3 regions of the Pectobacterium cacticida genome follow, and region 1 is predicted to be linked to each of the others. Evidence: predicted binding sites of a transcription regulator. Region 1 holds the regulator's gene; each other region holds the start of a gene.
The links. The regulator PurR, encoded in region 1, represses purine synthesis genes. The targets are predictions, from matches to a motif close to CANGCAAACGTTTGCNTG.
Positions count from the first base shown of each region.

Region 2: a site for PurR is predicted at 987-1,004, ahead of pyrD (quinone-dependent dihydroorotate dehydrogenase). Genes of this name have one in related genera too.
Region 3: a site for PurR is predicted at 1,038-1,055, ahead of tusA (sulfurtransferase TusA). Genes of this name have one in related genera too.

Region 1 covers NZ_CP133656.1:1,815,986-1,818,176, forward strand. The annotation lists gene cfa (cyclopropane fatty acyl phospholipid synthase) at 1-518, opposite strand, end outside; gene purR (HTH-type transcriptional repressor PurR) at 734-1,759, opposite strand; gene RFN81_RS08530 (YnhF family membrane protein) at 2,129-2,191, shown strand, end outside.
Region 2 covers NZ_CP133656.1:1,656,017-1,658,207, forward strand. The annotation lists gene pepN (aminopeptidase N) at 1-913, shown strand, start outside; gene pyrD (quinone-dependent dihydroorotate dehydrogenase) at 1,131-2,141, shown strand.
Region 3 covers NZ_CP133656.1:103,210-105,400, reverse strand. The annotation lists gene RFN81_RS00465 (zinc/cadmium/mercury/lead-transporting ATPase) at 1-591, shown strand, start outside; gene tusA (sulfurtransferase TusA) at 731-973, opposite strand; gene RFN81_RS00455 (7-cyano-7-deazaguanine/7-aminomethyl-7-deazaguanine transporter) at 1,194-1,871, shown strand; gene RFN81_RS00450 (DcrB family lipoprotein) at 2,055-2,191, shown strand, end outside.

The DNA of each region.
Region 1 (2,191 bases):
TCCAGCAACGTCATCCCCGGTTTTAGCTGGAGTTTTTCACATATCATGGCGAGCTTATCTTCCTGGGCCTGTTCTAGCGTTTGCGCCTGCTTCCAATAACCGCAGGAATATTGCATATAAGGGTCCAGCATAAGAGTAAAAAGATCGTTGCCTAAATCGTAATGGACTTTACCAACGACCTGAGCACGTCGACGGGATTGGAAATTCATAACCCGGGAGAGAGCAACCCGCGTGAGGTCGCTCATTCGCATAGGCAATTTGTTGTCCAAGCCTGCACGTAGAGCGCGATGGGAAAACATATCCAGCCTGTCGCATTCCCACCATCCTTCCATGTAACTTTCTCCCAGCCCCAGCGATCCTTCGCGTAAAACCCGTTTAAAGAAATGGGGATTTGTTACTTGTATATCAAAAGGACGTGAGCCGTTGATCGTAATATCTGCTTTGGCCAGTATGTCCTGCACGATGTTAAACCAGGGCGCAGTATCGTTATCCCGCTCTTCTGTATAAGGTAAACTCATCATGTCTCCTCAACATTTCGCCTATAATTCACATAGTAAAGTATCGTCAAACATACGTGGACAGTACTTATCGCAACCGATGGGTCGGCAGTCATTTGAGAAAAGAAATGGAATATTCAATTTAGAACGACTTCAGCCAGCATACAAGAAGTTTGGCTGAAGCGATGAGGGGGGCACGTTGGAGCAAGAGCGATCTTTTGAGCCGCGTAGTGTGACTAACGACGATAGTCGATGTAGGGGCCGTCGGCAACCGAACGGCGTTCAATCAGCGTTGGATGCACTTCGATGACGTGTGCATCTTCTCGCTTACTGGTAATACGATCTAATAACATGGCGAATGCCGATTGCCCAAGGCGCTCCTTGGGTTGATGGATGGTGGTCAATGCCGGAGTAAAGAAACGCGCGTGGCGCACGTTATCATACCCGATCACCGAAATATCTTGTGGCACGTGCAGCCCCAGCTCATCCGCCGCGCAGATAGCGCCCATCGCCATGATATCTCCACCGCAGAATATGGCCGTTGGACGCTGTTTTTGTGCGAGAATTTGGTGCATCGCTTTATATCCGGATTCGGGTTCGAAATCGCCCTGTACAATCCACTCTTCGCGTACAGCAATGTTGGCTTCCTTTAGTGCTTTTAAAAAACCGAGGTGGCGTCCTCTTCCGGTATGACGTTCCTTAACGCCGGGGATGGCGCCAATATCGCGGTGCCCACGTTCAATCAGGTAGCGACCTGCCATATAACCGCCTTCAAAGGCGTTATCAATGATCGTATCGGTGAAACCACTGTGCATCTGCTCCCAATCCATCACAACCATTGGGATGCCGCGGTAATCTTTCAGCATGGCAAGTAGTTCAGGAGGGTATTCAGCGCACATCACTAACAGACCATCAACACGTTTTTGCGCCAACATAGAGAGATAGGCGCGTTGTTTGACGATATTGTTATGTGAATTGCACAATATCAGGGTGTAGCCTTTGGCATAGCAACTGTTTTCAACCGCCTCAATGATTTCGGCGAAGTAGGGCGCTTCATTGGAGGTCGCCAGTAAGCCAATAGATTTAGTGTGATTGACTTTGAGGCTTCGGGCGACGGCGCTGGGTGAATAGTGCAATTCTTTGATCGCCGATCTCACGGCGGCCTTGGTCTCTTCGGCGACGAAACGTGTTTTATTGATCACATGCGATACGGTTGTGGTAGAAACGCCAGCACGTTTTGCCACGTCTTTAATCGTTGCCATCTAAAAATAACTCCTGAACTTACCCGTTACAGACGGAAGTATATTGTTAATCGTTTGCCTACGTTAAATGTTCTTCCCCTAAGCTAAAAACAGGATTTAAGAAGGAGAATACCGAATGTTATATCGAAGGGGTCTGGGTTGACGTTTTTCGACGGATACGCAGCGTGTTCGTAAGCAGCGGATTGTGTCCGATTTATCATTAAAGTGAAAGGATTAATATACTATTAGCGAGCGGTTCATCCGAGATTTTTCGTTAGAATTATGAAAGAATCAGGATCGTCCGTTGGCCTGTCGTATTTACGGCTACATCGCTCCAGCTACACATTAGGGGCGTTTTGCAGATGAAACCCGTTGACTAAAGGAGTAATTATGGATACGAATTTGAAGATGTCTTTGTTGGCAACCGTGGGGTCGTTGGTATTGATCATCACG
Region 2 (2,191 bases), 160 kb from region 1:
ACAGAGCCTATTAGCCAATTATATTCGTCTGAATGTGTCCCGCTATCAGCAACAGCAATCTCTGTCCGTCCCAATGCATGTGGTTGATGCTTTCCGGGGCGTATTGCTGGACGAAACGCTGGATCCAATGCTCGCATCTCAAATTCTGACGTTACCCAGTGAAAACGAGATGGCTGAGCTATTTGATATTATCGATCCGACGGCGATCGCTGCCGTGCGCAGAAGTATGACTCACACGTTGGCGCAAGAGATGGCGGATGAGTGGTTGGCGGTTTACCATGCGAATCATACCCCAGCGTATCGCATCGACCATAAGGATATGGGGAAACGCGCCCTGCGCAACGTTTGTCTGCATTATTTGGCATTCGGCGATGCGGAACAGGCGGATAAATTGGTTCGGGCGCAGTACGGTCAGGCTGATAACATGACGGATTCGCTGGCCGCGCTGTCGGCGGCGGTAGAGGCTCAATTACCTGCACGTGATGAATTGCTGGCGCAATTCGATCGGCGTTGGCATCAGGATGGCTTAGTCATGGACAAATGGTTTGTGCTACAAGCGACCAGTCCGGCAGCCGATGTATTGACTCGCGTGCGTGAGCTGCTGCAACACCGCTCATTCAGCCTGAATAATCCAAACCGTCTGCGTTCATTGGTCGGGGCTTTCGCGGCGTCTAACCCGTCGGCTTTTCATGCCGAAGATGGCAGCGGCTATCGTTTCCTGGTTGAGATTCTTACCGATCTGAATACGCGAAATCCGCAAGTTGCAGCCCGGATGATAGAACCCTTGATCCGCCTGAAACGCTATGATGCTCAACGGCAGGCGCAAATGCGCAATGCGCTGGAGCAGTTAAAGGCATTGGAAAATCTGTCGGGCGATCTGTTTGAAAAGATCGGCAAAGCACTACAGGATTAATCCTTCCTTATGATGCCTATCGCCACGCGGAGTTGCTACCGCGTGGCGATACCGGTATCACCGTTTCCTCTTACCTGCAAACGTTTTACTTTCCGCAGCGTTGGAATTACCATCAGCGGTCGTGAGTTAAACTATAATCCAGCGATTGCTGGAATCCGCTATTGCTGGCTTTCAGCGTAGACAAGATACCTTTGCGGTAGGGATCTCAGGAGACCATATGTTCTATCCCGTCATTAAAAAAGCGCTATTTCAACTCGATCCCGAGCGTGCACATGAGTTGACCTTCCAACAATTACGTCGTATTACCCACACGCCTTTTGAATTTCTCGTCCGTCAATCCGTTCCGACTAAACCGGTGACCTGCATGGGGTTATCGTTTAAAAACCCATTAGGTTTAGCGGCGGGATTAGATAAAGACGGCGAATGCATTGATGCGTTAGGCGCAATGGGGTTCGGTCATATTGAAGTGGGCACGGTAACGCCACGCCCTCAATCCGGTAATGATAAACCGCGGTTGTTCCGCGTAGTGGAAGCGGAAGGGTTAATAAACCGGATGGGCTTCAATAATAAAGGCGTGGACTATCTGGTCGAAAATGTAAAGAAAACGCATTTTGGCGGTGTGATAGGAATCAACATTGGCAAGAATAAAGATACGCCGGTTGAGCAGGGTAAAGACGATTATTTGATTTGCATGGATAAGGTTTATGCTCACGCTGGTTACATTGCCATCAATATCTCATCACCAAATACGCCAGGATTACGTAGCCTGCAATATGGTGAGGCATTGGATGATCTATTGCGCGCGATAAAGAATAAGCAGGCAGAATTAAGCGAAAAGCAGCAAAAATATGTTCCTGTGGCCGTTAAGATCGCGCCGGATCTTTCTACCGAGGAGTTGATCCAAATTGCAGATAGCCTGGTTCGTCATAACATTGATGGCGTGATTGCGACGAATACAACGCTTGACAGGACATTGATTCAGGGATTGAACCACTGTGGGCAAACGGGGGGATTAAGTGGACGCCCGTTGCAAACACGCAGTACGGAAATTATCCGTCGTTTGTCACAGGAACTCGCGGGGCGTTTACCCATTATTGGCGTAGGCGGCATAGATTCTTTGATTGCCGCGCGCGAAAAAATGGCGGCAGGCGCTTCTTTATTGCAGATCTATTCTGGTTTTATTTTCCATGGCCCTCGCCTGATTAAGGATATTGTGACTCATATTTAATCCTTAAGCCCTTCCATTCCTGGCTGGGGGTTTATTTATTCCTCCAGCTA
Region 3 (2,191 bases), 1.7 Mb from region 1:
GAGGGGAAAACCGTCGTCATCGTGCAAGAAGATGGCAAGTTGCTCGGCGCGTTGGCGCTGAGCGATACACTGCGCCACGATGCGCGTGAAGCGCTGGAAGCCTTACAGCGACTGGGGGTCCGTGGCGTCATGCTCACTGGCGACAATCCGCGCGCGGCAGCGACGATTGCCGCATCCCTAGGCATCGATTACCGCGCCAGTCTTCTCCCAGCCGATAAGGTTACCGCCGTCAGCGAACTGAGTCAGCATCATCCTGTCGCGATGGTTGGTGACGGCATCAACGACGCACCGGCGATGAAAGCCGCCACTATTGGCATCGCGATGGGGAGCGGTACGGATGTGGCGCTGGAAACCGCCGATGCGGCCTTAACCCACAGCCGTCTGACCGGATTGCCCGCCATGATTAGCCTATCGCGGGCGACACAGCGTAATATTCGTCAGAACATTACGATTGCACTAGGGCTGAAAGCGATATTTCTGGTCACCAGTGTTCTGGGTATCACCGGGCTGTGGCTGGCGGTGCTGGCGGATTCCGGCGCAACGGCGCTGGTTACCGCTAATGCGCTGCGGCTGCTGAGAAAACAGGACTGATATTACCGTTGCTGGCCGTTGGTTGAAGGATCAGCGGCCACAGGGTGAGATCGCCCTATGGGAATCTCATCTCCGCGTTTCTCCTAGTAGCAACCTTCAGCGTGTGGAATAACGCACCTGCGGATGAAGTATGACGGTATTACCCTTTACGCAGCAGATAACGATAGGGAAGCGTTTCGGTTTCCTGCGCCAAAAGTTCATGTTCCATGAACACGCAAAAACCGGGAATATCACGGGTGGTAGCCGGATCGTCGGCAATAATCAGCAGCGTTTGTCCGGTTTCCATCTGGCGCACTGTCTTACGTACCATCATCACAGGTTCAGGGCAGCGCAGTCCCTGCGCATCCAGCGTGTTATCCGGGTTGGCAAAAGGATTGGTCATCAACATTCTCAGTGCTCAAAGAAAAAACGGCTTTAGTTTACGCGGAGGATTTGTCGACGCAAGCGACGACAACGTTTGCGCATAAAACTCCCCATCCCCTCCCGATAAAATACATTGCATTAGGGAAACAATTGCGTATTATTCCGCCGCATTGCGGCATAAATCCGCACGTCAATGATTCCTTGGGTTCCCTCACCCCAATAACCAAAAAGGTCACATTATGTATCGTTTTACTCCCCAACAGCGGCTTACCGCGCTGATCTGGCTGTCGTTGTTCCATGTGCTAATCATTACATCGAGTAATTATCTGGTTCAGTTGCCAGTCTTGATTTTCGGTTTCCATACCACCTGGGGCGCGTTTACCTTCCCGTTTATTTTTCTGGCCACCGATCTGACGGTGCGGATTTTCGGTGCGCCGCTGGCGCGGCGTATCATTTTAGCCGTGATGGTGCCTGCACTGGTAATGTCCTATCTGGTTTCATCCCTGTTTTATCAGGGATCCTGGCAATCGTTCGGGGCTTTAAACCAGGTGAATATCGTCGTGGCGCGTATCGCCTGCGCCAGCTTTATGGCGTATGTTCTGGGCCAGATTCTGGATGTTCACGTCTTCAATCGCCTACGTCAAAATCGGGTTTGGTGGGTGGCGCCGACCGTTTCAACGGTATTCGGTAATCTCAGTGACACGCTGGCCTTTTTCTTCATTGCGTTTTACCGCAGCACCGATACCTTCATGGCGGCAAACTGGGTCGAAATCGCGATGGTGGATTACACCTTCAAGCTGCTGATCAGCCTGATATTTTTCCTGCCGATGTATGGCGTCATGCTGAATATGGTGCTCAAGCGTTTAAGCGCGCAACAAAACATGACGGCGTGCCGTCCGGCCAACAGCTCACATTAATCCTTATCATCGGGCGGCGATCCTCGCCGCTATAAATGACTTAACGTTTGTAAAAAACGCGCCGACGCGACAATGGTTTGCAACAACAAAATGCTTGTTTTTGCGATCTGAATAGCGTGCCATACTTACTGTTGTTACCTGTTTAAAAAGACGATCTGTTGCAAAACGAGAAAGAGGGAACCCATGTCGAAGATAGTCAAATACCTCGGTATCGGCTTATTGGTCAGCCTGCTTGCCGCCTGTGATGGCAAAACAGATGACGCCGCAAAAGTCGGTGCGCCAGATAAACCTGCCGCAGAAGCCAGCGCAGGCCATAATAT